Regions from separate parts of the Mesorhizobium sp. M0292 genome, predicted to be linked through region 1. Evidence: predicted binding sites of a transcription regulator. Region 1 holds the regulator's gene; each other region holds the start of a gene.
The links. Region 1 encodes PhoB, which activates phosphate uptake and scavenging genes when phosphate is short. Its sites were predicted from a motif close to TGTCATNNANCTGTCAT; they were not measured.
Positions count from the first base shown of each region.

Region 2: a site for PhoB is predicted at 1,386-1,402, ahead of NKI96_RS14290 (DUF1045 domain-containing protein). Genes of this name have one in related genera too.
Region 3: a site for PhoB is predicted at 5,168-5,184, ahead of olsB (l-ornithine N(alpha)-acyltransferase). Genes of this name have one in related genera too.
Region 4: a site for PhoB is predicted at 5,661-5,677, ahead of phnC (phosphonate ABC transporter ATP-binding protein). Genes of this name have one in related genera too.

Region 1 covers NZ_JAMYSB010000010.1:1,025-8,664, reverse strand. The annotation lists gene NKI96_RS16885 (substrate-binding domain-containing protein) at 1-776, shown strand, start outside; gene pstC (phosphate ABC transporter permease subunit PstC) at 873-2,333, shown strand; gene pstA (phosphate ABC transporter permease PstA) at 2,330-3,646, shown strand; gene pstB (phosphate ABC transporter ATP-binding protein PstB) at 3,664-4,488, shown strand; gene phoU (phosphate signaling complex protein PhoU) at 4,531-5,235, shown strand; gene phoB (phosphate regulon transcriptional regulator PhoB) at 5,252-5,941, shown strand; gene NKI96_RS16855 (ROK family protein) at 5,972-7,207, opposite strand; gene xylF (D-xylose ABC transporter substrate-binding protein) at 7,475-7,640, shown strand, end outside.
Region 2 covers NZ_JAMYSB010000007.1:238,826-246,465, forward strand. The annotation lists gene iolE (myo-inosose-2 dehydratase) at 1-39, shown strand, start outside; gene NKI96_RS14280 (hypothetical protein) at 49-297, shown strand; gene iolB (5-deoxy-glucuronate isomerase) at 477-1,289, shown strand; gene NKI96_RS14290 (DUF1045 domain-containing protein) at 1,441-2,148, shown strand; gene NKI96_RS14295 (alpha-D-ribose 1-methylphosphonate 5-triphosphate diphosphatase) at 2,183-3,337, shown strand; gene phnN (phosphonate metabolism protein/1,5-bisphosphokinase (PRPP-forming) PhnN) at 3,334-3,963, shown strand; gene NKI96_RS14305 (ABC transporter permease) at 3,966-4,952, opposite strand; gene NKI96_RS14310 (sugar ABC transporter ATP-binding protein) at 4,997-6,535, opposite strand; gene NKI96_RS14315 (sugar-binding protein) at 6,658-7,620, opposite strand.
Region 3 covers NZ_JAMYSB010000002.1:398,910-406,549, forward strand. The annotation lists gene NKI96_RS04760 (RsmD family RNA methyltransferase) at 1-211, shown strand, start outside; gene NKI96_RS04765 (TrmH family RNA methyltransferase) at 246-1,103, shown strand; gene lspA (signal peptidase II) at 1,100-1,588, shown strand; gene acuI (acrylyl-CoA reductase (NADPH)) at 1,694-2,683, shown strand; gene NKI96_RS04780 (response regulator) at 2,785-5,073, shown strand; gene olsB (l-ornithine N(alpha)-acyltransferase) at 5,248-6,123, shown strand; gene NKI96_RS04790 (trimeric intracellular cation channel family protein) at 6,231-6,863, opposite strand; gene grpE (nucleotide exchange factor GrpE) at 6,974-7,603, opposite strand.
Region 4 covers NZ_JAMYSB010000020.1:73,025-80,664, reverse strand. The annotation lists gene phnG (phosphonate C-P lyase system protein PhnG) at 1-409, shown strand, start outside; gene phnH (phosphonate C-P lyase system protein PhnH) at 409-1,020, shown strand; gene NKI96_RS25005 (carbon-phosphorus lyase complex subunit) at 1,021-2,133, shown strand; gene NKI96_RS25000 (hypothetical protein) at 2,136-2,354, opposite strand; gene NKI96_RS24995 (alpha-D-ribose 1-methylphosphonate 5-phosphate C-P-lyase PhnJ) at 2,420-3,319, shown strand; gene phnK (phosphonate C-P lyase system protein PhnK) at 3,316-4,092, shown strand; gene phnL (phosphonate C-P lyase system protein PhnL) at 4,301-5,008, shown strand; gene NKI96_RS24980 (DapH/DapD/GlmU-related protein) at 5,005-5,622, shown strand; gene phnC (phosphonate ABC transporter ATP-binding protein) at 5,752-6,609, shown strand; gene phnD (phosphonate ABC transporter substrate-binding protein) at 6,758-7,640, shown strand, end outside.

The DNA.
Region 1 (7,640 bases):
CCTCGCGCCCGATCAAGAAGGACGAGCTGAAGTCCTGCGCCGACGCCGGCGTCAAGGACGTCCAGGAAGTCCGCATCGGCTATGACGGCATCGTCTTTGCCACCGACATCAAGGGTCCGGACTGGGCGCTGGTTCCCGCCGACATCTACAAGGCGCTCGCCGCCAAGCTGGTGGTCGACGGCAAGCTGGTCGAAAACCCGAACACCAAGTGGAACCAGGTGAATCCGAAGCTGCCCGACTGGGATATCGCCGCCTATATCCCGGGTGAGAAGCACGGCACCCGTGAAGTGTTCGAGACCAAGCTGCTCGACGCCGGCTGCGACAAGGCCGCTTTGAAGGCTGCCGGCATCGCCGACGACAAGGAAATCGGCAAGACCTGCATCGCCATCCGCAAGGACGGCAAGGCTGTCGACATCGATGGCGACTACACCGAGACGCTGGCCCGCATCGACTCCAACAAGACCGGCGTTGGCGTGTTCGGCCTCGCCTTCTACGAGAACAATGCCGACAAGCTGAAGGTCGCCACCGTGGAAGGCATCGTGCCTTCGACGCAGACCATCGCCGATGGCACGTACCCCGTGTCGCGGCCGTTGTTCTTCTACGTCAAGAAGGCGCATCTGGGCGTCGTTCCCGGCCTCAAGGAATATGTCGAGTTCTTCCTTGATGACCAGATGATCGGCCCGGAAAGCCCGCTCGCCCAGTACGGCCTGGTTTCCGCTCCCGACGCCGAACGTCAGGGCCAGCGCGACGCCTTCGCCGCCGGAAAGACAATGTAATCGACCGACCGGATCAGGGCGCGGACCAAATCCGCGCCCTGATTTCGCCGCTTGCCGCAACGGCGGCGGCGATCTGAATTTTCCCTGGGGTGGGTGATGTCGTCCTTGCTCGTACTCGCCATAGTCATTGCCATAGGCGTGGTCGCTTTTGTGGTCGGCCGCCAGCGCGCAGCGGCGCAGGATACCGGCAAGGTCAAGCCGCATTCGCGCGCGCATTATCATGGCTGGTGGGCCTTTCTGCTCGCGGTCCTGCCTGCCGTCCTTTTGCTCGCCGTCTGGGATATCGGCTCTTCCTTCTATCTCGACCGGCATATCCATGCCGCTTTGCCCGAGCGCACCGCCGACACAAAGGTCGCCAGCGAAGCGCTCGACGCCAGCCTGGTGAAGAGCCTGGCCAAGGGCCTGCGTCGGCTCGATGGCGATACCGCACTTCCCGCTACTTTCGCCGAATTGCAGCCGCTGCTCGCCGCCAAGGGCGTGGCACTGGCCAGCGACACCCAGGACTATATGATCCCGATCGCGGTCGAGGCGAACCAGGTCCAGGACCGGCTCGGCCTGTTCGGCGCCGTGCTGACCTTCGCTCTGTCGATCGCCGGCGCCTTCTATGCGCTGAGGCAGATCGCGCCGCGCGCCAGGGCGCGCAACAATGTCGAGAAGTTGATGCTGTGGGGGCTGCTTGCGGCCTCGACCATCGCCATCCTGACCACGGTCGGCATCGTGCTGTCGATGCTGTTCCAGACGATCACCTTCTTCGAAAGCGTATCGCCGATGAGCTTCTTCTTCGGCACGGTGTGGGATCCGCGTTTCGCCGCCGCCGGTTCCGGCGGCAGCCAGGGTCAGTTCGGCCTGATCCCGCTACTCGCCGGCACGCTCTACATCGCCGCCGTCGCGCTTCTGGTCGCAGTGCCGGTCGGGCTGATGTCGGCGGTCTACATGTCCGAATACGCCTCGCGCAGCGTCCGGTCGGTGGTCAAGCCCGCGCTTGAACTGCTGGCCGGCATCCCGACCATCGTCTACGGCATCTTCGCCGTGGTCACGCTCGGACCGTTCTTGCGCGACCTGTCGGCGGCACTCACCGGCGGCTCGCCCTTCATCCAGGGCCAGAGCATCTTCACCGCCGGCCTGGTGATGGGCGTCATGCTGATCCCGGTCGTGTCCTCTTTGTCCGACGACATCATCACCGCGGTGCCGCGCGCAATGCGTGACGGCTCGCTCGGCCTCGGCGCCACGCGCTCCGAGACGATCAAGCGGGTGATCCTGCCGGCGGCACTGCCCGGCATCGTCGGCGCCATCCTGTTGACGGCGTCGCGCGCCATCGGCGAGACGATGATCGTCGTGCTGGCGGCGGGCGTCGCCGCCAATCTGACGGCCAATCCGTTCGAGGCGATGACGACCATCACTGTCAAGATCGTCAACCAGCTGACCGGCGATCTCGAGTTCAACTCGCCGCAGACGCTGGTCGCCTTCGCGCTCGGCCTGACGCTGTTCGCGCTGACGCTGGTGATGAACATCGTCGCCCTCTACATTGTGCGCAAGTACCGGGAGCAGTACGAATGACCGACATCCCCCTGGACACGATGGCGGGTGCCGTCGCGCGTCCGCGCCGCGACATCGGGCTGAAGGCGCGCTATGCCGCCGAACGCCGGTTCCGCATCTATGGCGTGATTGCGATCTCGGTGGGCCTGGCGTTCCTGGCCATCATGTTGATCACCATCGTCTCGAAAGGCTACACCGCCTTCTGGCAGACGACGGTGACGCTTCCGATCACCTTCGATGAGAAGGTCATCGACCCCTCGAACAAGCGTGCCACAGACCCGAATGTGCTGATCAAGGCGAACTATCCCAAGCTCGCCGAAAACGCGCTGGTGGCCAAGCTCGGCATCGATCCGGCCAACAAGCCGATGATGCTGAAGCTCAAGGGCTTCCTGTCGGAAGGCGCCCGCGTCCAGCTGCGCGACATCGTCTCCGCCGATCCGTCGGTGATCGGCACGACGCGTGACGTCGACATCCTGGCCGCCGCCAATCTCGACTCGGCCTTCAAGGGCCAGATCGACCTCGGCGTCGATGAAGCGCGCCGCAAGGTGTCCAACCAGCAGATCGACTGGATGAACAAGCTCAAAGCCGAAGGCGCGATGGCCGAGCATTTCAACACCGGCCTGTTCAGCTATGGCGCCTCCAGCCGGCCCGAGACGTCGGGCATGGCCGTGGCCATCATCGGGTCGTTCTACATGATGGTGATCGTGCTTTTGCTGGCGCTGCCGATCGGCGTCGCCGCCTCGATCTATCTCGAGGAATTCGCCAAGAAGAACCGCTTTACGGACCTGATCGAAGTCAACATCAACAATCTCGCGGCGGTGCCGTCGATCGTCTTCGGTCTGCTTGGCCTTGCCGTGTTCATCAACTTCCTCGGCATGCCGCGCTCGGCTTCCTTCGTCGGCGGCCTGGTGCTGACCTTGATGACATTGCCGACCATAATCATCGCCACGCGCGCCGCCCTCGCCGCGGTGCCGCCGTCGATCCGCTCGGCGGCACTCGGCCTCGGCGCCTCCAAGATGCAGATGGTGTTCCACCACATCCTGCCGCTTGCCGCCCCAGGCATCCTTACCGGCACCATCATCGGCCTGGCGCGTGCGCTCGGCGAGACAGCACCGCTGCTCTTGATCGGCATGGTCGCTTTCGTCGCCGATTATCCGGCGACGCCTTTCGATCCGGCGACCGCGCTGCCGGTGCAGATCTATATGTGGGCAAACGAGGCTGAGCGCGCTTTTGTCGAGCGCATGTCCGGCGCCATCATCATCCTGCTCGTCTTCCTCATGGCCATGAACATCACCGCGATCGTGCTCCGGCGCCGGTTCGAGCGGCGCTGGTAGAAAAAAGGCAATTTGGTATGAACATCATGACCGAACAGTCCCTTGAGAATGCAGTGGGCGACAAAATGAACGCCAAGTCGAACGAAGTCATCAAGATGCGCGGCGACAAGGTCGGCGTCTTCTACGGCGAGAAGCAGGCGTTGTTCGACGTCAATCTCGACGTCCGACAGAACCAGGTGACGGCGCTGATCGGCCCGTCCGGCTGCGGCAAGTCGACCTTCCTGCGCTGCCTCAACCGCATGAACGACACCATCGATTCGGCGCGGGTGACCGGCAAGATCACGCTCGATGAAGACGACATCTACGACAAGAACATCGATGTCGTCGAACTGCGCGCCCGCGTCGGCATGGTGTTCCAGAAACCCAACCCGTTCCCGAAGTCGATCTACGAGAACGTCGCCTACGGCCCGCGCATCCATGGGCTGGCCAAGCGCAAGTCCGACATGGACCAGATCGTCGAGCAGAGCCTTAAGAAGGCTGCGATCTGGAACGAGGTCAAGGACCGCCTGCAGGAGCCCGGCACCGGCCTGTCCGGCGGCCAGCAGCAGCGCCTGTGCATCGCGCGCGCCATCGCCGTGTCGCCGGAGGTGATCCTGATGGACGAGCCCTGCTCGGCGCTCGATCCGATCGCCACCGCCCGTGTCGAGGAGCTGATCGACGAACTGCGCCAGAACTACACGATCGTCATCGTCACCCACTCGATGCAGCAGGCGGCGCGCGTGTCGCAGCGTACAGCGATGTTCCATCTCGGCTATCTCGTCGAGGAGGGCGCCACCGACAAGATGTTCACCAACCCCGACGACAAGCGCACCCAAGACTACATTACCGGCCGCTTCGGCTGAGCCGTCCGGCGGGGTGAATTTTCAGGCACGAGGACCAAGATCATGGGTGAACATACCGTCGCCTCCTTCGATGAAGAGCTCGGGCAGATCAGCAAGCTGATCCGCGACATGGGCGATCTGGCCGGCTCGATGGTCAGCGGCTCGACCAGGGCGCTGCTCAATTCGGACAATGCGCTGGCACAGCGTGTCGTTTCCGACGACGCCATCATGGATGCGCGCCAGCGCGAACTGGACGACCGCGCCATCACGCTGATCGCCAAGCGCCAGCCGATGGCCAACGATCTGCGCGCCGTGGTCGGCTCGATCCGCATGGCCGGCGACCTCGAGCGCATCGGCGATCTCGCCAAGAACATCGCCAAACGCGTCGGCACCGTGGGCTTGAGCGTCACGCCGCGCGACCTCTCGCACTCCATCGATGCCATGGCGCAACTGGTGCTGATCCAGGTGCAAGGCGTCGTCGAGGAATATGCCGCCACCGATGCGGCAGCGCTTGCAAAACTCAGGAATGACGACGAGCGCATCGACGTCAAATACACGTCCGTGTTTCGTGAGCTCTTGACCTACATGATGGAAGACCCTCGCAACATCACCGCCTGCACGCATCTCTTGTTCTGCGCCAAGAATCTTGAGCGCATCGGCGATCATGTCACCAACATCGCCGAAAATGCGTATTATGTGCTGACCGGCCAGCAATTGCCCGCCAATCGTCCGAAGCAGGACGAGACGGCGATGGCCACGCCGGCCTGATGAGGGTGAACTGCCTATGATCGCGCCACGCATCATGGTCGTGGAGGACGAGGAGCCGCTAGGCGTGCTCCTCCGCTACAACCTCGAATCCGAAGGCTATCAAGTCGAGGTGGTGACACGCGGCGACGAGGCCGAGATCCGCCTGCAGGAAAACGTGCCCGATCTCCTGGTGCTCGACTGGATGGTGCCCGCTGTTTCCGGCATCGAGCTCTGCCGGCGGCTTAGAGTGCGGCCCGAAACCGAGCGGCTGCCGATCATCATGCTGACCGCGCGCGGTGAGGAAAGCGATCGCGTGCGCGGCCTGTCCACCGGCGCCGACGACTATCTGGTCAAGCCATTCTCGACGCCGGAGTTCATGGCGCGCGTGAAGGCGCTGCTGCGCCGGGCCAAGCCGGAAGTGCTGTCCAGCGTGCTCAAGGTCGGCGACATCGTGCTCGACCGCGAGTCGCACCGTGTCTACCGCAAGAAGAGCGAGATCAGGCTCGGACCGACCGAGTTCCGGCTGCTCGAATTCATGATGCGCCATCCCGGCCGCGTGTTCTCGCGCAGCCAACTGCTCGACAATGTCTGGGGCGAGACGATCTATATAGACGAGCGAACCGTCGACGTGCATGTCGGGCGGCTGCGCAAGGCCGTCAACAACGGCCGCATGCCGGATGTCATCCGTACCATTCGCGGCGCCGGCTACGCGATCAGGGAAGACTAGGATCCTGCGCGTCGCGCCGTTGCCGGCCATTCACGCGACATGCTTGCCGGATTTGGGCTGAATACCCGGCGCAAAAATCTCCTGGTCGACGAAGCCGAGCGCGCGCGTGGCACAGCCTTCGCGGATCAGCGGCAGCTCGTTGGGCTCGGTGTCGAAGGAGATCGACTTCGAGTGCTGGCCGCCGGCGGTCTGGGCGATCGCTTCGCGCAATGCCGGTTCGATCAGGTCGAACGCGGCGGCGCTGACGCCGACCATGGCGACGGGGGCCGGGTCGATCAGCGCAAACAGGCTGCCGAGGCCGAAGCCGAGCGCCTCACCGGCCCTGCGATAGGCTTCGCGCTCCGGTCCGTCCGTCTCTCGCGCACGAGCGGCCAGCGCCCGCATATCAGCGTCGCCGATATCGACCGGCTCGGCATCCTCGCCCATCATTTTGGCGCTGCGCCAGATGGCGTAGTTTCCGGCATAGGCTTCCACGCAGCCGCGCCGCCCGCAGCGGCAGAGCGCGCCGCCCGGACGGTGGATCATGTGGCCGAACTCGCCGCCCGAGGAATGGGTGCCGGTGAACAGTTCGCCTTTCAGCACCAGCCCCATGCCGATGCCGTGCGACAAGAGGATCGCGATGAAATTGTCGCGGTAGCGCTCGGGCTGGCGCCATTGCAGGGCCACCGCCATCATATTGCAGTCGTTCTCCATGGTGGCAGGAATGCCGAATTCCGCTTCCAACATGTCGGCGAAGGCAATGTCGGTCAGTGGCGTGATTGGCGACCACAGCATGGCCCGCGCCTGCGAATCGGTGATGCCCTGGATGCCCATGGCAATGCGGGCGATGCTCTGGACATCGAGGTCCGGGTCCGCGAGACGCCGCCCGACGATTGCTACGCATTCGCCGATCAGCTCGTCGCGCGGCATGGTCAGCGTGTCGAGCCGGCGCTGTTCTTCCGCGACCACCTGGCCGGCATAGTCGATGACGGTGACGGAGAGGAAGTTCAGCGACAGCACCACGGTCATGACCGCCGCCGCTTCCGGGTTGAGGCCAAGGCCGACCTGCGGCCGGCCGCGTTTCAGCGAGCCGGTCTCGCCAGGCTTGCCTTCAATCAGGATGCCTTCTTGAATTAGATCAGACGAGATTGCCGATATCGTCGAATGGCTGAGGCCGGTGGTCGCCGCAATCTCGGTCCGCGACGGCTGGCCGGCCCGGCGCACGGCCGAAATCACCATCGCACGGTTGCGACGGCGCAGATCGTCGTGGCGGATCCCAACCGACATTTGTTTTCCTCCCGGCCTCCTCGCGCCTCATGATAGTGAAGGCGTTCGACGGCACCAGCCAAATATTGGCAGACGCCGGCAGCCCTGTCATTGTTTATTGCGGAGCTCGAAAAAATTCGGCAACGCCATCAGAATCCATCAGAATCGATGTTGACAGTGCCTTATCATTGAACCAGTATTTTTTCGAGGCTCGAAAAAATGGAGCCTCTGTGTGCCGGCCCTCGGGCCAGTTTTGTCGCGCCGCGCGCGGCGCAGGGAGGGTTTATCATGAACAGATTTGCAGCCGCCATGCTGGCGGGCGCCGCCATGTCGCTGACGCTGGTCTCGGTCGCGCAGGCGAAGGACAAGGTCATCGGCGTCTCCTGGTCGAACTTCCAGGAAGAGCGCTGGAAGACGGACGAGGCGGCGATGAAGACGGCGATCGAAGCCGCCG
Region 2 (7,640 bases), on a different contig from region 1:
GGCTACACGGTCGAGACGCAAGGCTTTCCCAATGCGTAAGCCGGTCCGATGAAGGATTACGAGCACCCGTTCTTCCGGCCGCTGTGGCGGCGCGTTGCCGTTGTCGCCGTCTGCGTGATCTGGGCCGGAATAGAATTCGCCTCCGGCACCCCATTCTGGGGCATCATTGCGCTCGGCTTTGCCGCCTACGCCGTCTGGCAGTTCTTCTACCTTTACAAGCCGGTGGAGGAGAGCAAGGCTGCGCCTGATCGACCGAAGACCGGCGAAGCGAAGGCGGACGCCGAACCGAAGGAATGAAGCGGCCGTGGCTCGGAAGGGCTTGCGGGTCGGACACTCGACACCTGGCGTATCGCCTACGTCGGTGATTGGCCGGAACGTCCCTCGCTTCGTCATCCTAGGGTCTTCGCGACGGAGCTTCGCTCTAGGATGACGAAGTTGAGAGGCCGACCTCGAAGACTTGCGATAGGAGACAAAACATGTCGAAACTGCTCGTCAAAGCCGACAAGGGCCATGGCCGCGTCGCGCATGTCACGCCCAACAGCGCCGGATGGACCTATGTCGGCTTCGACCTGCACCGGCTGAAGCCGGGCGAGACCGCATCCGGCAAGACGCAGGATCGCGAAGTCTGCCTGGTGTTCGTCACCGGCAAGGGCACGGCAAAGGCCGGCGGCCGGGAACTCTGCCTGCTCGGCGAGCGCATGTCGCCCTTCGAGGGCAAGCCGTGGTCGGTCTATATCCCGGAGGGTTCGGACTGGTCGGTCACCGCCGACACCGATCTCGAACTCGCGGTCTGCTCGGCGCCGGGCCTGGGCGGCGGCTTGCCCGTTCGCGTCATCGCACCCGACGACCTCGGCCAGGAGACTCGGGGCAAAGGCACCAACACGCGCTACGTCACCAACATATTGCCCGAGGGCAGGCCCGCCGACTCGCTGCTGGTGGTCGAGGTCATCACGCCCGGCGGCCACACATCGAGCTACCCGCCGCACAAGCACGACCAGGACAATCTGCCTGCCGAATCCTATCTTGAGGAAACCTATTACCACCGCCTCAACCCGCCGCAGGGCTTTGCCTTCCAGCGGGTCTACACCGACGCCGACAAGTCGGGCGCCCGCGAACTGGACGAGGCGATGGCGATCGAGGACGGCGATGTCGTGCTGGTGCCCAAGGGCTATCATCCGTGCGCGGCCTGTCACGGCTACGACCTCTATTACCTTAACGTCATGGCCGGGCCGAAGCGGACGTGGAAGTTCCACAACGCGCCCGAGCACGAGTGGCTGATGAAAGCCTGATCGGCCTTCGCTTGCGGCGGAAGCTGTTGGTCCAGCAGCGAAAAATCGTCGGCTAAGGACCTGCGGGGTCGATTTGCCTTCGAAAACCCGCATAAGCTTCGTCAATCCGTCATGGAAATCACCTATGGCAGCGGGCTGACGAGGATTTTCGATGCGCTACGCCATCTATTTCACCCCGATGCAGGACGAGCCGCTGGCGCGGATCGCCGCCAACTGGCTGGGTCGCGACCCCTTTGGCGCCGCCACCAGGCCGGTCGAGGCGGTGGGCGAGCTGTCGGCGGCCGAAGTCGCTTTTCACACCGCATCGGCGCGGCGCTACGGTTTTCATGCGACGCTGAAAGCGCCCTTCCGGTTGGCGGCCAACGAAACCGAAAGCTCGCTGCGCGCGGCGCTGGACGCCTTTGCCGAAGCAACGCCGACGGTCACCATCCCGCGCCTGGTCGTCAGCCAGATCGATGGTTTCTTCGCTTTGGTGCCGGAACGCCCGCTGCCGCCGCTCAACCGTTTCGCCGACGATGTCGTGCTTAGCTTCGACCGTTTTCGCGCGCCGCTCACCGAGGCCGAGATCGAGCGCCGCAGCCCGGATTCGCTGAACCCCGCCGAGTTCCGCAATCTCTGTCAGTGGGGCTACCCCTACGTGTTCGAGGCCTTTCGCTTCCACATGACACTGTCCGGCCGGGCCGGGCCGCAGGAAAGCCAACGTCTGCGCGCGGCAATTGACAGCCTGTTCGGCGATGTGCTGCAGCAGCCGGTGCTGGTGGATGCGCTGACGCTGTTCGTCGAAACCGAACCGGGCGCTCCGTTCATGGTGCTTTCGCATCATGCGCTCGGCCGCCGCGCTGCCCGAAAAACCGCCTGACCGCAATTCGTCCGAGTAAGCAAGGACTGCCTGAATGACCGCCGAAACTGTTCTCCACAACGCCCGCATCGTGCTTGCCGACGAGATCGTCGAAGGGTCGCTCGTGCTGCGCGACGGTTTTATTTCCGGCATCGACGCCGGCACCGCCCACACCGGCGGGAACATGGGCGGCGAGGACATGGGCGGCGACTACATCATTCCCGGCTTGGTCGAGCTGCACACTGACCATCTCGAAGGCCACTATGCGCCGCGCCCGAAGGTGCGCTGGAACCCGATCGCCGCCGTGCTCGCCCATGACGCGCAGGTGGCCACCGCCGGGATCACCACTGTGCTCGACGCGCTGCGCGTCGGCATGGACGAGGACGCGGATCTTACCTCCGACGATATTCGCAAGCTCGCCGACGCGATCGAGGACAGCGTCGCGAAAGACCGGTTGCGGGCCGACCATTTCCTGCACCTGCGCTGTGAGGTCTCGGCGCCGGATTGCTTGCGGGCTTTCGCCAATTTCGATGGCGACCAGCGGGTCAAACTGGCGTCGCTGATGGACCATGCGCCGGGACAGCGCCAGTTCGTCAATCTCGAGACCTACGCCCATTACTATCAGCGCAAGCTGAAGCTGACCGATCGCGACTTCCAATTGTTCTGCGAAAAGCGGATGTCGGAATCAGCGAAGAATTCGGGACCGAACCGGGTGGCGATATCAGCCGCCTGCAACGAGCGGGGCATCGTGCTGGCGAGCCATGACGACGCCACATCAGGCCATGTCGACGAGGCGATCGAACAAGGCGTGCGCGTCGCGGAATTCCCGACCACGCTGGAAGCCGCCAAGGCCTCGAAGGATGCCGGGCTCGGCGTGCTGATGGGCGCGCCCAACGTCATGCGCGGCTCCTCGCATTCGGGCAACGTCTCGGCCCGCACGCTGGCCGGCGACGGCCTGCTCGACATATTGTCGTCCGACTACATTCCCTTCAGCCTGATCCAGTCGGCCTTCTTCCTCGGCGACGTCGTCGAGGGCATTTCCCTAACGCAGGCGGTTGCGATGGTGTCGAAGAATCCGGCCGAGGCGATCGGCCTAAACGACCGCGGCGTCATCGAACAGGGCCGCCGCGCCGACCTCGTGCGGGTGCGCCTCGACGATCATGTGCCGGTCGTGCGCACCGTCTGGCGCCAAGGGCGGCGGGTCGCCTGATGGTCTCGGCGTCGATCGAGCGCGAACTCAGCAGCGAGGCCTTTCCGGTCCGCAACGGCGTCTTCGTCGCCGTCGTCGGCCCGAGTGGCGCCGGCAAGGATACGGTAATCGGTTATGCCCGCACCTTGTTTGTCGACGAGACGAGGCTGGAGTTCGTCCGCCGGGTCATCACCAGGCCGAGCGATGCGGCAAGCGAGGATCACGACACGCTGGCCGACGCGGCCTTTGTCGAAGCCGAGGCCGACGGCGCCTTCGCCATTTCCTGGGAGGCGCACGGCCTGCGCTACGGCATTCCGGCCGATGTCGACTGGTCCATCGCCAACGGCTATGTCGCGGTCGCCAATGTCTCGCGCGCAGTCATCCCGGTGCTGCGGGAGCGCTATGCCAATCTGGCTGTCGTCGAGATCACCGCCTCGCCGGAAATCCTCGCCGAGCGTCTCGCCCAGCGCGGCCGCGAATCGCGCGGCGAAGTGCTGGCTCGGCTCGCCCGCAGCGCCAATATCGCTTTGTCCGGCTCCGGCGTCACCTCGATCGACAATGGCGGCCAGCGCGAAGCCGCCGGAGAACGCTTCGCCGAGGTGCTGCGCAAGGCGATGGCCTTCTCGGATATATCCGGCGTGATGTAGCGCTACTCCGCCGCGACAGTCTTCCGGCTGGCATCGAGCATCAGCCGCCTTGCGCGGAACACGCCCCATTGCTGGTCGACCAGCACGCCGATCAGGATCACTCCGCCCATCACCGCGAAGTTGAGCGAGGACGGGATGCCGAGCAGATTGACCAGGTTCTGCAACTCCTGCAGCAGCACGGTGCCCAGGATGACGCCGACCAGCGAGCCTTCGCCGCCGCGCAGCGAGAAGCCGCCGAGAACGGCGGCGGCAATGGCGTAGAGCTCGTAGAACTGGCCGTGGCTGGCCGGCGAGATCGAGCGCGTGTACATGGCGAAATAGATCGCCGACAGCGCCGTCAGCACGCCGCAGATGACATAGGCGGCCATGACGACACGGCCGGTGCGAATTCCCGAATATTTCGCCGCCTCTTCGTTCTTGCCGATGGCATAGAGGTAGCGTCCGAACACCGAGCGGTGCAGCACCACCCACATGACGATCGAAATGACGATCAGTGCGATGAAGCTGTTGGGCACGCCATAGCTGCGGCCCGCGGTGAGGAATTCGAGCTCGGGAAAATTCTGGCCGAAGGCGAAGCCGGCGGTGCCGTCGGCGGTATAGAAACGGGCGACCCCGCGATAGATCAAAAGGCCGCACAGCGTGACCACGAAGGGCTGCAATTTCAGCCTTGTGATCAGCCAGCCATGCGCCAGTCCGATGATGCCGCCCAGCACCAGGATCAGCGGCAGCGCCAGCGGCCATGGCATGTCGCGCACGGCGATGAAATCGATGAATAGCGTGCCGAGCAGCGCCACCAGCGATCCCACCGACAATTCGATGCCGCCGGTAATGATGACGAAGGCCTGGCCGATGGCGAGGATCCCGAACAGGCCGATCAGGTTCGAGGTGTTGGCGAGGTTGATCGGCAAAAGAAAGCGCGGGTTGATGGCGGTCACCACGGCGCCGACCACCAGGATCAGGATCAGCAGGCCGAGATCTTTTTTGCTCATCGTCTTCTCCCCAATGCGCCGGACCGGCAATCGCCTGAAGCCCGCTAGTTTGCCGGCTTGCCGACCGCCAGCAACAGCACGTTTTCCTGGCTGAAGTGTTCCTTGTCGAGAATGCCCGAGATCTGGCCCTCATGCATGACGGCGATGCGGTCGGACACGCCGATCACCTCTTCCATGTCGCTGGAGATCATCAGCACGGCGACGCCGGCGTCGGCCAAGGCTCGCATCAGCCCGTAAATCTCGGCCTTGGCGCCGATATCGATGCCGCGCGTCGGCTCATCGAGGATCATCACCTTCGGGTTCATCGCCAGCCATTTGCCCAGCACCACCTTCTGCTGGTTGCCGCCCGACAGCGTGCCGGTTCGCGTCTGCACCGACGGCGCTTTGATGCCGAGATTCGTCTTCTGCTTCTCTGCGGTGGCGGCCTCGGAGCTTGCCGACACCAGTTGACGCTTCGCATGCGCCGGCAGGTTGGGCAGCGAGATGTTCTGCGCGATCGACAGGTCAAGCAAAATGCCGGTCAGCTTGCGGTCTTCCGGAACCAGGAAAATGCCATGCGCGACCGCATCGGCCGCCGAACCCAGTACAAGCGGCTTGCCGTCGAGTTCGAGCCCACCGCCAAGCGTGCTGTCGATGCCGAAGAACACCCGCGCCAGTTCGGTGCGGCCGGAGCCGACAAGACCGGCAAGGCCGAGGATTTCACCGCGCCTGATGTCGAGGTCGACCGGCCGGGCAGGGTAGGCGGGGGTGCGGATGGCTTTGGCCGAGAGAGCCGTGGCGCCCGGCGCCCGCGCCGCCTCGGAGGCCTTCTCGCGCTCCTTCAGCATGCGGCCGATCATCAGCTTGACCATCTGGTCGTGGTTGATGGCGCTCTTCGGCAAGGTGCCGGCCAGCATGCCGTCGCGCAGCACCACGACGCGGTCGGCGACGCGCTCGACCTCATGCAGCCGGTGCGAAATGAAGATGACGCTGATACCATCGGCCTTCAGCGCCTTGATGACGTCGAGCAGCTTGTCGGTTTCGGCAAGCGGCAGGCTCGATGTCGGCTCGTCGAGGATGACCAGCCGTGCCTTGATCGACAGCGCCTTGGCGATCTCGACCATCTGCTGCTGGGCAAGCGACAGCGAGGCAACCGGCGTATCGGCGGAAAAGTTGGCGCCGACACGCTTCAGCAGCGGCGCCACCATTTCGCGCAGCTTGGCGCGGTCGACCAATCTCAGCGGCCCGCCGCGCAACGGCTCGCGGCCGAAGAAGATATTGGCGGCAACATCGAGGTTTTCGAATAGATTGAGTTCCTGGTGGACGAAGGCGATGCCCGACCCCAGGCTGCCTTCGACGGTGAGCCCGTCATGCGCAACGCCGTCGACGGTGATGGCGCCGCTGTCCGGCCTGGTGACGCCGCCGAGGATCTTCATCAAGGTCGACTTGCCGGCGCCGTTTTCGCCGACCAAGCCGATCACCTCTCCCGGCCTGACCTCCATGGAAAAACCATCCAGCGCCACCACGCCCGGATAGGTCTTGCGCACGTTCTCGAGGCCGAGGAACGGGGTGGTTGCGACGATGGATGGGTCGGAATAATTCATCACGCCATATTTGATCAGGCTTGCCAGCAGCCGGTGGGCTACAGACTGACGGGCCTTGGCCGGCCCGTCAACACGATCGCCGGCTCAAGGCGAACCCTGAGCCGGCGCAACTGCTCGTGGTCTCAGTTTCCGGACATCGCCTTCAGATTGGCGGCATAGGTGTCGACATCGTCCTTACCGATGATCTTGGTCGGGATAATGATCAGGCCGCCTTCCGGAATGCCTGATTTGTCGCCCTTGAGATAGGCGGCCATCAGCTTCATGCCCTGATAGGCCCATTCGAAGGGCTGCTGCACGACGGTCGCCGCCACGGTGCCTTCCTTGACGCCGCCCAGCGTGATCGGATCGTCATCGAAGCCGACGACCGTGATCGAGCCGAGCTTCCCGGCGTCGCGCAGCGCTTCATAGATGCGCGGCGTGTTGTAGGAATAGAAGCCGACCATGCAGGTGATGTCGGGGCTGGCGACCAGCGCGTCCTCGACATTCTTCTTGGCGCGCGCCTGGTCGATGTCGTCGCCGCGCACGTCCACCAGTTCGATCTTGCTGCCGGCGAGGCCGTCCTTCATGCCCTGGATGCGTTCCTTGGCATTGTCGGCGCCGAGCAGGCCGACGAAGCCGAGGCACTTGCCGCCGTCCGGCATCGCCTTCTTGGCGATCTCGGCCGCCTGCTTGCCGGCGTCGACATTGGACGAGCCGATATAGGCGACGCGCTTGGTCTGCGGGGCATCGGAGTCGGTGGTGAACAGCGCCGTTTCCGACGCGATCTTGTTCAGACCGTCGGTCGAGGTCTTGGGGTCGACGGCCGAGACCATGATGCCCTTGACGCCGGCGGTCACCAGATCGTCCATCAGCCGCTGCTGGATGGCGACCGAGGACTGCTCGGGATATTTGAGTTCGAGATTGTAGTCGGGCAATTCGGCCTGCGCCTTCTTGACGCCGGCTTCGGCGGCCTTCCAGAAATCGGAAGCGCCGTTGACGACGAAGGCCAGCGTCGGTTTGTCGTCGGCGCGCGCAATGGCTGTCGCGGTCAGGCCAAGCAGCAGGGCTGCGGTGGCCACGGATGCATGTCGTATCAAGGATTTCATGTTCAACCTCCCGTTTTGGC
Region 3 (7,640 bases), on a different contig from region 1:
CGACCTTTGCCGCGCGATCCTGACGCCGAAACCGGTCGCCATAGTGCTGACCGCCTATTCCATCCGCGCCTCCTTCTTCGCCATCCATGCCTTGATGCGCGACACCTTTGCCGGCATGGGCGGCACCGTTGAATCAGGCGAACTGATCATCCGCGAGCAATCTGCCGGCCGGGCGCTGTCGACATCGCTGTTTTCGCGCTGGGTGGCCTGAATGCCCGGGAGACCTGAATGCCCGGGAGTCCCGAATGAATGAGCGGCACGCAGGTGCGCCCGGGCAGGTCAAGGAAGTCACCAGCCTTGCCAATCCGCTGATCAAGGACATCAAGGCGCTCGCCCAGAAGAAATTCCGCGACCAGCAGAACGCCTTCATGGCCGAAGGGCTGAAGCTGGTCATCGACGCCCTCGACCTCGGCTGGTCGATCAGGACGCTGGTTTTCGCCAAGGCCGGACGCGGCAATGCGGCGGTCGAAAAGGTGGCGGCGCGCACGGTTGCCGCCGGCGGCACCGTGCTCGAAGTGTCCGAAAAAGTGCTGGTCGCCATCACCCGCCGTGACAATCCGCAAATGGTGGTCGGCGTCTTCCGGCAAAAACTGCTGCCGCTAAGAGACATCCGCGCTCACGACGGCGACGTCTGGGTGGCGCTCGACCGGGTGCGCGATCCCGGCAATCTCGGCACCGTCATCCGCACCGTCGATGCCGTCGGCGCCAAGGGCGTCATCCTGGTCGGCGAGACTACCGATCCTTTTTCTGTCGAGACCGTGCGCGCCACCATGGGCTCGATCTTCGCCGTGCCGGTGACCAAGGCGACGCCGGAAGCATTTCTGGCTTGGCGAAACAGCTTCTCGGGCCTGGTGGTCGGCACCCATCTGAAGGGTGCGGTCGACTACCGCTCGGTCGATTTCTCCCGAGGACCGGTGCTCTTGATGATGGGCAATGAGCAGCAGGGCCTGCCCGACAATCTGGCGGAAAGCTGCGACCGGCTGCTGCGGATTCCGCAGGCCGGCCGCGCCGATTCACTCAATTTGGCGGTCGCCACCGGAATCATGCTGTTCGAGATTCGGCGCGGCGCGCTGAAACTTGCCCCCGAGGACGCCACATCGTGAAATCATGGTCTCCCTATGCGCTGCTGGTGGTGGTGGCAATCGCGCTAGACCAGTGGATAAAGCATCTGATCGAGACCGGCCTCGTCTTCCAGGAAAAGCTCGACCTGGTGCCATTCCTGGCGCTGTTTCGCACCTACAATACCGGCATCGCCTTCTCGATGTTCTCGTCCTTCGGCGACACCGGCCTGGTCGTCATCGCGGTCGTGGTCGTTGCCTTCGTGCTTTATCTGGCGACGCGCACGCCCTCCGGCCATGTGCTGGCCCGCATCGGCTTTGCCCTGATCATCGGCGGCGCGATCGGCAATCTGATCGACCGCGCCGTCTACGGCCACGTCATCGACTATATATTGTTCCACACGCCGGTATGGTCCTTCGCCGTCTTCAACCTTGCCGATGCCTTCATTTCGGTCGGCGCGGCGCTGGTCGTCTTCGACGAGTTCATCGGCTGGCGGCGCGAGGCCAAGCCGCAAGGCCCAGAAGCCTGACGGCCCGACTCTTTTGACCAATTGACCTCGCCGGACGGTCGCCGCACAGTTCGGCCAGAGCCAGCCAATGCCGACCGCCAGCCTTTGCGAAGCCGAGGAGAAGAGATGCCTGAAACCTTCAAAGCCATCCTCGTTTCGCGCGACGCCGAAAAGAAACAGTCGGTGGAGGTCGTCGATTTCGGCGAAGCCGATCTGATGGAAGGCGACGTCACTGTCGCCGTCGAGGCGACGACGGTCAACTACAAGGACGGGCTGGCCATCACTGGGAAAGCGCCAGTGATCCGCCGCTGGCCGCTGGTGCCGGGCATCGATTTCGCCGGAACCGTCCTCTCCTCATCGCATGCCGACTGGCGCAAGGGCGACAAGGTCATCCTCAATGGCTGGGGCGTCGGCGAGACGCATTTCGGCGCCTATGCCGGGCGCGCCCGCGTCAACGGCGACTGGCTGGTGCCGTTGCCCGACGGCATCAGCGCGCACGATGCGATGGCGGTCGGCACCGCCGGCTATACGGCCATGCTCAGCGTCATGGCGCTGGAGCGGCACGGCATCCTGCCGGATCGCGGCCCGGTGGTGGTGACGGGTGCAGCCGGCGGCGTTGGGTCGGTCGCGGTCTCGATCCTGTCCAGCCTTGGCTATCACGTCATCGCCTCGACCGGCCGCAACGCCGAAAGCTCCTATCTGATCGACCTCGGTGCCGCCGAAGTGATTTCGCGCGAGGAACTCTCCCAGCCGGCCAAGCCGCTGGCCAAGGAGCGCTGGGCCGGCGGCATCGATGCCGTCGGCAGCCACACGCTGGCCAATGTGCTGTCGATGACCGCCTATGGCGGCGCGGTCGCCGCCTGCGGCCTGGCGGGTGGCATGGATCTGCCGTCGAGCGTCGCCCCGTTCATCCTGCGCGGCGTCTCGCTGCTCGGCATCGATTCGGTGATGGCGCCCAAGGCCGTGCGCCTCGAAGCCTGGCGCCGCATCGGCAGCGATCTCGATCTGCAAAAGCTCGCCGGCCTGTCGACGACCATCGGCTTCGACGACATCATCGCCGCCGCCCACGACATCGTCGAGGGCAAGATCAGGGGGCGCATGGTCGTGGATATGTGAGGCCCCGAAGCCGCCAGAACGGGCGGCAAAAATGCATGACCGCTAAAATTCGAACGATCCGCCGCGCTTTTCCATAATCTCTATCTGGCAAGGATTTCCGCATGATCGCGGAGTCCGCCAGGAAAGAGAAGAGCCGCGCCGAAAGCATCGACGGGCCGAACCCGGCGACGCCCAAGCGGCAGCATGTTGCCGCGCCGCCGCTGGCGCCGGATTTGCCGCGCCCCACGTCCGAGGGCCTGCCGTTCCTGACGGTGGTCGCCAGTGTCGTGCTGGCGGGCCTCTCCCACCTCACCGGTGCGCCGATCTTCATCACCCTCGGCCTGCTGGCGACAGGCGTTGCCGGCGTCGCCATGCACCTGCGCAACCGCCGCACCGTCCACCGCGCGACGGCCTTGCTCGACGAAACCGCCGCGCGCAGCCGCGCCGAGATCGAGACGCTGGCCGACCGCATGTGGGAGATGCAGGAGAGCGAGGAGCGTTTTCGCGGGCTGATCGATGCGCTCGGCGATCTCGTCGTCCACCGCGACCGCGACGGCCACATCGTCTATGCCAACATGGTTTTCGCCGGCCTCGTCGGAACCGATCAGCGCGACCTTGCCGGCAGGACTCTGGCCGACCTCGGCATCGATGTCGGTATCGTTCCCGACGCCGCCTTTTCGGATCACGAATGCCTGAGTTCCACCGACGTCTCCATCCGCACGCCGAACGGTCCGCGCTGGTTCTCGTGGATCGAACTGTCGGTGCGCGACAAGGATAGCGGCGCCGTCTCGCACCGGGCGATTGCCCGTGACATCACCGCCCGCAAGCGCGCCGAATCCTCGTTGATCACCGCGCGTGAGCGCGCCGAATATGCCAGCCAGGCCAAGTCGCGCTTCCTCGCCACCGTCAGCCATGAGATCCGCACGCCGATGAACGGCATCATGGGCATGGCCAAGCTTCTGGCTGACACCAATCTGTCGCCCGAGCAGCGCACCTATGTCGGCGCTGTCTCGACCTCGGCCAGCGCCCTTTTGGCGCTCATCGAGGATTTGCTCGACTATTCCAAGATAGAGGCCGGCCGTTTCGACCCGGAGCCGCAGCCGACATCGCTGCGCGAAATCGCCGACAACATCATCGAACTGATGGCGGCGAAAGCCTTCGCCAAGAACATCGGCCTCGGCTGTCATGTCGAGCCCGACGTGCCACAGATGATCATGGCCGATCCGGGAAGAGTCAGGCAGGTGCTGCTCAACCTGATCGGCAATGCGATCAAGTTCACCGACACCGGCGGCGTGCTGGTTTCGGTTGCACGGGCCCGCACCGAGACCAGCGACCGCATCTGCTTCACCGTCGCCGACACCGGCCCTGGCCTGCGCGAAGAGGATATGGAGCGCATCTTCGAGGAGTTCGAACAGTCCGACGGCACCTCGACCCGCACCCATGGCGGCGCCGGCCTCGGTCTGGCCATATCGAGGCGCCTGGTCGCCGCCATGGGCGGTGCCATTTCGGTGTCGAGCCGGCTTGGCGAGGGATCGGAATTCGTCTTCGAGATCCCGGCCGCAGGAGCAACCGAAGCACCGCAGAACCGGCAGAACATCCTGGCCGGCCGGCGCGCCGTGATCGTGTCGAAGAACGCCGTCGAGGCCGACGCCATCGCCCGCACCATCCGCGCCCATGGCGGCGCCGTCGACGTCGCCGCAACCGCTTCCCAGGCGACGCCCTTCGCCGAACATTGCGATGTGCTGTTGATCGACGCGGCCCTGGAGGACGGCGACGGCAGACTGCTCAAGCGCCTGCGCCAGAGTGGCTTTGCCGATTGCGAGGCGATCACGCTGATCGCGCCGACCGACCGCGGCATGCTTGGCGAATTCCGCACCAGCGGCTACGCCACCTTCCTGGCGAGGCCGGTGCGCGGCGAAACCCTGCTGCGCGTGCTGCTGACCAGTCATGCCCCTGCCTTGCCGCCGCCCAAGCCGGAAAAGACCGGCGCGTCCTCGCTTCGTGCCCATGGCGGGCGCCAGCAAGGTTTGTCGGTGCTGATCGCCGAAGACAACGACATCAACGCCATGCTTGCCCGCGCCACGCTTTTGAAGGCGGGACATCGCGTGAAAGTGGTCGGCAATGGCAAGGCCGCGGTCGAGGCGGTGACCGAAGCCGGGCTGAAAAATCGCTTCGATGTGGTGCTGATGGATTTGCACATGCCGGTGATGGACGGGCTGGACGCGATCGCCGCCATCCGCCGCCACGAAGAGGAAATGGCTGTGCCGCCGGTGCCAATCATGGTGCTTTCGGCCGACAGCCAGGAAAAGACCCGCCACGCCGTGCTCGCCCATGGCGCCAGCGGCTTCGTCACCAAGCCGCTCGATCCCGACGCGCTGGTCCATGCCGTCGAGGGCCAGGTGGCCGCCTGAAGCGACGCTGGAGAAATCCTCGCGTCACGTAGGTAGCCGAATGAGGGTTTTCGCCAGCCGACGAAGTATTGCCCGTCGCGCCGTATCACGGTACTGTCACAATCCTGTTGCACCTACACCGTATCCCCGTGCCAAGAGGGATGGCTCGAAGGAGAATCACTCGTGCATACAGTTATGCCGGAATGTGACACTCGGCCCAGCGCAGGCGGCGCTTTGCTCGCCGCGCGGAACGCCGATGCCGTCGCAACAGGCGCACCGCTGGGCCGTATCGGCAATCTCGAAGTGCGGCTTGCCCGCAATGAGGCCGAGATCGCCGCCGCGCAGGAAGTGCGCTACCGGGTGTTTTATGACGAGCTTGGCGCCAGGAAGGACCTGTTCCAGGCGCAGGACCGGCGCGACGCCGACCGCTTCGACCCGCTGTGCGACCATCTCCTCGTGCTGGACACTTCGATCTCCGGCCCCGAGCATCGCCGCATCGTCGGCACTTACCGCCTGCTGCGGCAAGAGATTGCGGCGACCGCCGGCGGCTTCTATTCCGAAGGCGAGTTCGAACTGACCAAGCTGATCGCCCGCCATCCCGGCCAGCGCTTCCTTGAGCTCGGCCGCTCCTGCGTGCTGCCGGAATACCGCTCGAAGCGCACCATCGAGGCGCTGTGGCAAGGCATCTGGGCCTACATCAACCACTATGAGATCGGCGTGATGACCGGTTGTGCCTCGTTCCCTGGCACGGTGCCGGCTGCGCATGCCGAGGCGCTCACCTACCTTGCCCATCACTGCCGGACCAACTCCGCCTGGGATGTGCGGGCGGTCTCCGGCCGCTATTGCTCGATGGATCTGATGCCGATCGAGGCAGTCAACGCCAAGGCGGCGATCGCGGCCATGCCGCCGCTGGTCAAGGGCTATCTGCGCGTCGGCGCCCGCATCGGCGACGGCTGCGTCATCGACCGTGAGTTCTCCACCGTCGATGTGTTCGTGGTGATGCCGGTCAAGGAAATCGGCGCCCGCTACGTCAACTATTATGGCGGGGAAGCGCAGCGCTTTGCGGCGTGAGGCAGTAGGCAGTAGGCAGTAGGCAGTAGTGAAGGCTGCCGCGAATTGCTGACTACCGACTATTCCCTATTCCCTATTCCCTATTCCCTATTCCCTATCCCCTCTCCCTACGGAATATCCTCCGGTCGCCGTCCCGGGCGGCTCTTGTAGGACGGAAAGGTCCAGCCGAATTTCAGCGCGCCGCCGCGCACCAGGAAAGCCGCGACGAAGCCGGCAATATCCGAGGCGAGCGGCGGCAGGCCGGCAAGATCGCCAAGTGTGTAGAGGCCGGCGCCCGCGAGTGCGGCGGTGACGTAGATTTCGGGCCTGAGCAGCACCGATGGCTCGCCGGCCAGCAGATCGCGCAGGATGCCGCCAAATGTGGCGGTCAACACGCCCATAACAACGGAGACGACCGGCGAGCCGGTGATGGCCAGCCCCTTGGCCGCGCCCATTACGGAAAAGGCCGCCAATCCGATGGCGTCGAGCCAGAGCAGCCATTTCCAGCGGGATTCGACGCGGTGGGCGATGAAGAAGACCAGCACCGCAACCGCCGCGCAAACCAGCACATAGCCGGAGTTGGCGACCCAAAAGACGGGCAGGTTGAGGATGACGTCGCGAAGCGTGCCGCCGCCAATGCCGGTGACGCTGGCCAGAAACAGGAAGCCGATAATGTCGAGCTGCTTGCGCGAAGCCGCCAACGCCCCGGTCGCGGCAAAGACGGCGACGCCGGCATAGTCGAGGAGGTCGATGGGTGTCAGGGACATGAGGTAGTAGGGATTGGGAATTAGGGAAAGTATGAATAACACGAAGCCGCGCGATTGATACGCCTGCCTATTCCCTATTCCCTATTCCCTACTGCCTACCCTACTCACGCATCCTTCTCGGCCTGCTCGTTCACCGGCCCCGGCTCGACCGGCGCTTCGGTGGCCGCGATCTTGGGGCCGCCCTTGGCGACCCCGACCATGGCCGGCCGCAGCACGCGCTCGCCGATCGAATAGCCCGGCTGCACGACCTGGACGACGGTGTTGGCCGGCACATCGGGATTGGGCACTTCGAACATCGCCTGGTGGAAATTCGGGTCGAACTTCTCACCTTCCGGTTCGAGCTTCTTCACCCCATGCCGTTCCAGCGTCGACAGCATGGCGCGCTCGGTGATCTCGACGCCGTCGATCAGCGCCTTGAAGCCGGCATCTCCGGCCGCTTTCGCCTCGGCGGGGATAGCATCGAGCGCGCGGCGCAGATTGTCCGACACCGACAGCATGTCGCGGGCGAAATTGGCCACCGCATAGGCGCGCGCATCATGCACGTCGCGGGCGGTGCGGCGGCGCAGATTCTCCATCTCGGCTGCGACGCGCAGCGCGCGGTCCTTCAGCTCCTCGTTTTCCTTCAGCAACCGCACCAGCGCTTCATAGTCGCCGTCGATGCCGCCTTGCGTGCGCTCGGCCTCGGCCGTTTCGATATCCTCGGGCGCGCGTTCGTCTTTTGTCTGGTCGCTCATCGCCATTTCCCGTCATTCGAATGGTTTGGATTTGCGC
Region 4 (7,640 bases), on a different contig from region 1:
GCTGGCGCAGGCTAACGGCGACGACATCGCCCGGCTCTGGAACGAGGCCGGCCTGACCTCCGAGGCCGAGCTTCTGCGTGGCCCGGAAACCGGTCTGGTCACCGTGCGTGGTCGCATCGGCGGCGGCGGCGCACCCTTCAATGTCGGTGAAGCGACGGTCACCCGCGCCACAGTTCGGCTCCCTTCCGGACAGGTCGGCCACAGCTACATGCTTGGCCGCGACAGGAAGAAGGCCAGGCTGGCCGCAATCGCCGACGCGCTCTGGCAGGACCCGGCGCAGCGGAGGACGGTCGAAACCGCGCTGGTGGCGCCGCTGCGTGCCGCCCAAGGCGAAGCGCGCGAAAAGCGCCGCGCCGAGACGGCGGCAACGAAAGTGGATTTCTTCACCATGGTGCGCGGAGAAGACTGATGGACATCGCAGCTCAATCGATCGACGGCGGTTTCGCCGATCCGGTGTTCAACGCCCAGACCGTCTTCCGCGCAATCATGGACGCCATGGCGCGGCCGGGCAGCGTGCAGCCTCTGCCGGCCTTCGCCCGGCCGCCGGCGCCGCTGTCGGCAACCGCCGGCGCCATCGCGCTTTCGCTATGCGACAACGACACCCCGCTCTGGCTCGACCCTGCCTTGCAGGCGTCCGCGGCAGTCAAATCCTGGCTCGGTTTCCACACCGGCGCGCCACTTGCCAACACGCCGGCCGATGCGCATTTCGCCTTGATCGCCAACCCGGCCGAGATGGCTGCTCTCGACGGCTTTTCGCAAGGCACGCAGGACTATCCCGACCGCTCGACGACACTGATCCTGCAGGTCAGCAATCTCGTCTCGGGCGCGCCGCTGTTGCTCGAAGGTCCTGGCATCGAAGTCTCTGCCGCGATCGCGCCGGCACAGATGCCGCGTCATTTCGTCGAACAGTGGAAGCAGAACAGCCAGCGCTTTCCGCGCGGCGTCGACATCCTCCTGGCGGCGCCCAACGGTATCGCCTGCCTGCCGCGCACGACGCGCATCAATACGATGGAGGCATAAATGTATGTCGCGGTAAAAGGCGGCGAAGTCGCAATCGCCAATGCCCACAGCCTGCTTGCGGACCGCCGTCGCGGCGACCGTTCGGTGCCGGCGCTGCGCCTCGACCAGATCGTGGAACAGCTGGCGCTCGGCGTCGACCGGGTGATGAGCGAAGGATCGCTCTACGACCGGGAACTGGCGGCGCTCGCCATAGTCCAGGCGCGCGGCGACATGATCGAGGCGATCTTCCTGGTGCGCGCCTACCGCACCACACTGCCGCGCTTCGGCTACACCAACGCCATCGACACCGGCGCCATGCTGGTCGAGCGGCGCGTGTCGGCGACCTACAAGGATTTGCCCGGCGGCCAGCTGCTTGGGCCTACCTTCGACTACACCCACCGCCTGCTCGACCCGGAACTCGCCGCCGGCGCCGATGTCGCCGAACCGCTCCAGCGCGAGACGGAAACGCAGGCCATGCCGCGCGTTTCGACGATCCTCGCCCGCGAAGGGCTGATTGAGCCGGATGGCGACATGCCGCAGGACCATGTCCCCGGCGACATCACCCGCGAGCCGCTTGAGTTTCCGATGGCGCGCGACATCCGCCTGCAGGCGCTGTCACGCGGCGATGAAGGGTTTCTGCTGGCGCTCGGCTATTCCACCCAGCGCGGCTATGCCCGCAACCACCCCTTTGTCGGCGAGGTGCGTATCGGCGAGGTCGAGCTGGAACTCGACGTGCCGGAACTGCCCTTCGCCGTGCTGCTCGGCAAGGTCCGCGTCACCGAATGCCAGATGGTCAACCAGTTCAAGGGCTCGGCCAAGGCGCCGCCGCAATTCACCCGCGGCTACGGACTGGTCTTCGGCCAAAGCGAGCGCAAGGCGATGGCCATGGCGCTGTGCGACCGCGCGCTGCGCGCAACGGAACTCGGCGAAGATGTCGTCGCCGCCGCGCAGGACGAGGAGTTCGTCATCTCGCACTCCGACAATGTTCAGGCGACCGGCTTCGTGGAGCATTTGAAGCTGCCGCACTATGTCGACTTCCAGGCCGAGCTCGATTTGGTGCGCCGCATGCGCGCCGAATACGAAGCTCGAGAGAACCCTGCAAAGGTGGAAGAGAAGCGGGAGGCTGCCGAATGAGCCTAATCGCCCCCGCCATTGCCGCCACCCCCGTTGCCGCCATCCCCGTTGCCGCCGTCATGGGAATGGCTGCTATGCCCGCCGACGTAGCTGCCGTTTCCGCCTGTGACATGCGCGCCATCTCTGGAAGCAGGCAGAAACAAGCGCCGAGGTACAAAACCGACCACGCAGACAAACGCCAGAAGCAGAATTGCAATCTGGATCCAACCGGTCTGAGTCATTCGACTTCGCCTTTATTTCCGTTTTCTGGGCGTCAATGCAATAGCAGGGAGTGGATTTGATCGCCATGACCGACATCGCCACCTACAACTTCGCCTATCTCGACGAGCAGACCAAAAGGATGATCCGCCGGGCGATCCTCAAGGGCATCGCCATCCCTGGCTATCAGGTTCCCTTCGCTTCGCGCGAAATGCCGATGCCCTATGGCTGGGGCACTGGCGGCGTGCAGGTCACCGCCTCGATTATCGGGCCGGACGATGTGCTGAAAGTCATCGACCAGGGCGCCGACGACACCACCAATGCCGTCTCGATCCGCGCCTTCTTCAAGAAGGTAGCCAACGTCGCGGTGACGACCGATACCGCCAGCGCCACCATCATCCAGACCCGCCACCGCGTCCCGGAACACCCGCTGAGCGCCGGCCAAGTTCTAGTCTACCAAGTGCCGATACCCGAGCCGTTGCGCTTCCTCGAGCCGCGCGAAACCGAAACGCGCAAAATGCATGCGCTCGAGGAATACGGCCTGATGCATGTGAAGCTCTACGAGGACATTGCCAAACACGGCCGCATCGCCACCACCTATGCCTATCCGGTCAAGGTCGAGGGCCGCTATGTCATGGACCCCTCGCCGACGCCGAAATTCGACAACCCCAAAATGCACCGTTCGCCGGCCCTGCAGCTGTTCGGAGCCGGGCGCGAAAAGCGCATCTATGCCGTGCCGCCCTTCACCGATGTCGTCAGCCTCGACTTCGAGGATCATCCCTTCGAGGTCCAGACCTTCGACCTGCCCTGTGCGCTGTGCGCGGCGGAAAATGTCTATCTCGACGAGGTCATCCTCGACGACCATGGCGACCACATGTTCGTCTGCTCCGACACCGACCATTGCGAGAAGCGGCGCGCCGAAGGACATCGCGGCCACCTTGCGGCTGAAAGCCATGTTACCGCAGGAAAGATGAGGCCAGCAGAATGACCGGCGACCCACTGCTGCGCGTCTCCGAACTGTCCAAATTCTACGGCTCGCGCGTCGGCTGCGAGAATGTCACCTTCGACCTGTGGCCGGGTGAGGTTCTGGCCGTCGTCGGCGAATCCGGCTCCGGCAAGACGACGCTGCTCAACTGCCTGTCGACGCGGCTGCTACCATCTTCTGGCACCGCCAGCTACCGCATGCGCGACGGCCAGTTCCGCGAACTCTACCGTATGAGCGAGGCCGAGTGCCGCTTCCTGATGCGCACCGACTGGGGCTTTGTTCATCAGAACCCCGCCGACGGCTTGCGCATGACGGTGTCTGCCGGCGCCAATGTCGGCGAGCGGCTAATGGCGGTCGGTGACCGCCATTACGGCAAGATCCGCGCCACTGCCGTCGACTGGCTGTCGCGCGTCGAGATCGACGAGGACCGCATCGACGACGAGCCGCGCGCCTTTTCCGGCGGCATGCGCCAGCGCCTGCAAATCGCCCGCAACCTCGTCACCGGACCGAGGCTGGTGTTCATGGACGAGCCGACCGGCGGCCTCGACGTCTCGGTGCAGGCGCGCCTGCTCGATTTGCTGCGCGGGTTGGTCACCGATCTCGGCCTGGCGGCCATCGTCGTCACCCACGATCTCGCCGTCGCCCGGCTTCTGTCGCAGCGTATGATGGTGATGAAAGACGGCCGTGTCGTCGAAAGCGGCCTGACGGATCGCGTGCTCGACGATCCCCGCGCGCCTTACACGCAATTGCTTGTTTCCTCGATTCTACAGGTGTGAAGATGGCGCCAAGGCACCCCCCTCTGGCCTGCCGGCCATCTCCCCCTCAAGGGGGGAGATCAGCAGCTTTTATGTCCCGCCCCTTCTACGATGCAGAAGAATGGCGAAGTCGAACGCGACAGCCAATCTCCCCCCTTGAGGGGGAGATGCCTGGCAAGGCAGAGGGGGGTGTTGGCCCGCGGACGAACAACGATTGGAGAACCTTCTGATGCCGACGCCCCTCGTTGTTTCCGGCGTCGCCAAAAGCTTCACCATGCATCTGCGCGACGGCATCAGATTGCCGGTTGTCGCCGGCGTCTCATTCTCGATCCGGGCCGGTGAATGCGCCGTGCTCGGCGGACCTTCCGGCGCCGGCAAAAGCTCGATGCTGAAAATGCTCTATGGCAATTATGCCGTCGATGAAGGCCAGATCATCCTTCAGCATGAGGGCGGCCTGATCGATCTCGCCATCGCCAGCCCGCGCACGGTGCTTTCCGTGCGCCGCCAGACGATCGGCTATGTCAGCCAGTTCCTGCGCACCGTGCCGCGCGTCTCCGCGCTCGACGTGGTCGCCGAGCCGCTGGTCGAACGCGGCGAGGACCGCGAGAGCGCGCGGAAAAAAGCACGCACCTTGCTGGGGCAGCTCAATTTGCCGGAAAAGCTCTGGGCGCTGCCGCCGGCGACTTTCTCGGGCGGTGAGCAGCAGCGCGTCAATATCGCGCGCGGCTTCATCACCGAGCATCCGGTCTTGCTGCTCGACGAGCCGACAGCTTCGCTCGATTCGAAAAACCGCGACGTTGTGGTTGCGTTGATCGCCGCCAAGAAGGCAGGCGGTGTCGCCTTGCTCGGCATCTTCCATGACCCGGATGTGCGTGACGCCGTCGCCGATCGCATCATCGACGTGACCTCTTTCGCCGCCGGAAAAATCGCTGCATGAGCAGGAAACTATCGGAAGCGCCGTTGGTCCACGCCACGGCGCAGGTCGAGAACTCGACATTGGGGCGCTGGACAGAGATCGCCGACCGCAGCCGCGTGTCCGAAAGCATCCTCGGCGACTATTCCTACATCATGCAGGACTGCGTCGTCTGGTGCGCGACCATCGGCAAGTTCTCCAACATAGCCGCCGCCGTGCGCATCAACGCCACAAACCACCCGACCTGGCGGCCGACGCTGCATCACTTCACCTATCGCGCCTCCGACTATTGGGACGACGCCGAGCACGAAACAGAATTCTTCGCCCAGCGCCGCGCCAAACGCGTCTCCATCGGCCACGACACCTGGCTCGGCCACGGCTCGACCATCCTGCCCGGCGTCACCGTCGGCGATGGTGCTGCCGTAGGCGCCGGCGCTGTGGTGTCGAAGGATGTCGCGCCCTACACCATCGTTGGCGGGGTGCCAGCCAAGCCGATCCGCGAGCGTTTCGATCGCCGCACGGCCGAACGCTACCAGGCGCTCGCCTGGTGGGACTGGGACCACGCCAGGCTGCGCGCCGCGCTCGACGATTTTCGCGTACTCGAGGCAGACGCGTTCCTCGAGAAATACGGCGCCTGATCGGGTGCGATCACCCCACTTGCCGCACGGCTGTGGAGCGTAACAAAACTGACATCGTGATGACATGGCAGGTTCATGTCGCTGCGCTAGGCGAGAACCAGACGATCAATTCAGGTCTGGAACTCTTCGATGTTATCGACCCCTGCCACGCTCGAAATCCGCGGCGTCTCGCGCCGATTTGGCAAGAACACCGCCGTCAGCGCCATCGACCTGTCGATCCCGCAGGGCCAGATGGTCGGCATCATCGGTCGTTCCGGCGCCGGCAAATCCACCCTCCTTCGCATGATCAACCGTCTCATCGACCCCAGCCAGGGATCGATTTTTTTTGACGGTGCCGAGGTCTCGCGGCTGCGTGGCTCGCCGCTGCGACGCTGGCAGCGCGACTGCGCCATGATCTTCCAGCAGTTCAACCTGGTGCCGCGCCTCGATGTGCTGACCAATGTGCTGCTCGGCCGTCTCAATCATCGCTCGACCTTTTCCAACCTGCTCGGCATGTTTACCCGCGCCGAATGCGCTGAGGCGATTGCAGCACTCGAGCGCCTCGACATCGCCCGCACCGCACTGCAGCCAGCCGGCACGCTGTCTGGCGGCCAGCAGCAGCGCGTCGCCATTGCCCGCGCCATGATGCAGCAGCCCAAGGTGCTGCTCGCCGATGAGCCGATCGCTTCGCTCGACCCGCTCAACGCCAAGGTGGTGATGGACTCGCTGCAGGACATCAACCTGCGCGAAGGCATCACCGTCGTCACCAATCTGCACACGCTGGACACCGCCCGCACCTATTGCAACCGCATCATCGGCATGGCTGCCGGCAAGATCGTCTTCGACGGTCCGCCGGAAGCGCTCAACCGCGAGGCCGTGCGCCTGGTCTATGGCGCCGACGGCAACGGCGTCGATATCTCCGAGGCCATCACCTCGACCAGCATCGCCTACAAGCAAAAGATCGCCGCATCCGCCAGCCCGCTCGAGCCCGCATTCCCCGGGTACTGATCCATGATCCCGAAAAGTGGATACCGGTTTTCGGAAAAGATCATGGACCAAAACTGAGCCGCACTGGATCGACCGCCCGCGTCAAGGGCACTTGCAAAAATCAAGAACGCTGCCGGCGCGGGGCCGGAACTTACAGGAGAGACATCAAATGTTCAGGAAGATGGTATTCGGCGCCGTTTCGGCGCTCGCCATGGCAACCAGCGCCGCGCATGCGGCCGACCTCAAGGAATTCCGCGTCGGCATCCTCGGCGGAGAGAACGAAACCGACCGCCTGCGCAACTATCAGTGCCTGGCCGATCACCTGAAGACCGAATTCGGCTTCGAAAAGGTCTCGCTGTTCCCCGCCGCCGACTATGACGGCGTCATCCAGGGCCTGCTCGGCGGCACGCTCGACTTCGCCGAACTCGGCGCTTCCGGCTACGCCAGCGTCTACATCAAGGACCCGAAGGCGGTCACCCCGATCCTCACCACCCAGCAGACCGACGGCGCCACCGGCTATTATTCCATCGGCCTGGCGCTGAAGTCTTCGGGCATTACCGACATCAAGTCGGCCAAGGGCAAGAAGCTCGGCTACGCCGATCCGGACTCGACCTCGGGCTACCTGATCCCGCTGACCCAGATCCCGAAGGACACCGGCGCCTCGAACGACGCCTACTTCGCCTCGACCCAGTTCAATGGCGGCCATGAAAACAACATCCTCGCCGTTCGCGACGGCAAGGTCGACGTTGCGGTTGACGATTCCTCCGGCATCGGCGACTTCAAGAACGGCTACACCTCCGGCACCTTCCACAAAGTCACCGCCAAGGGCGCCGTCGACCCCAACGACTTCGTCGAAGTCTGGCGCTCGGGCCTGATCCCGAACGGCCCGCTGGTCGTGCGCACCGCGCTCGGCGACGACATGACCGCCAAGCTTGCCGCCTTCTTCACCGACCTGCCGAAGAAGGACAAGGCCTGTTTCGAAGGCGTCGAAGGCGGCGACTTCACCGGTTACGTCCCGGTCAAGCCTGACTTCTACAACGTCATCGTCGAAG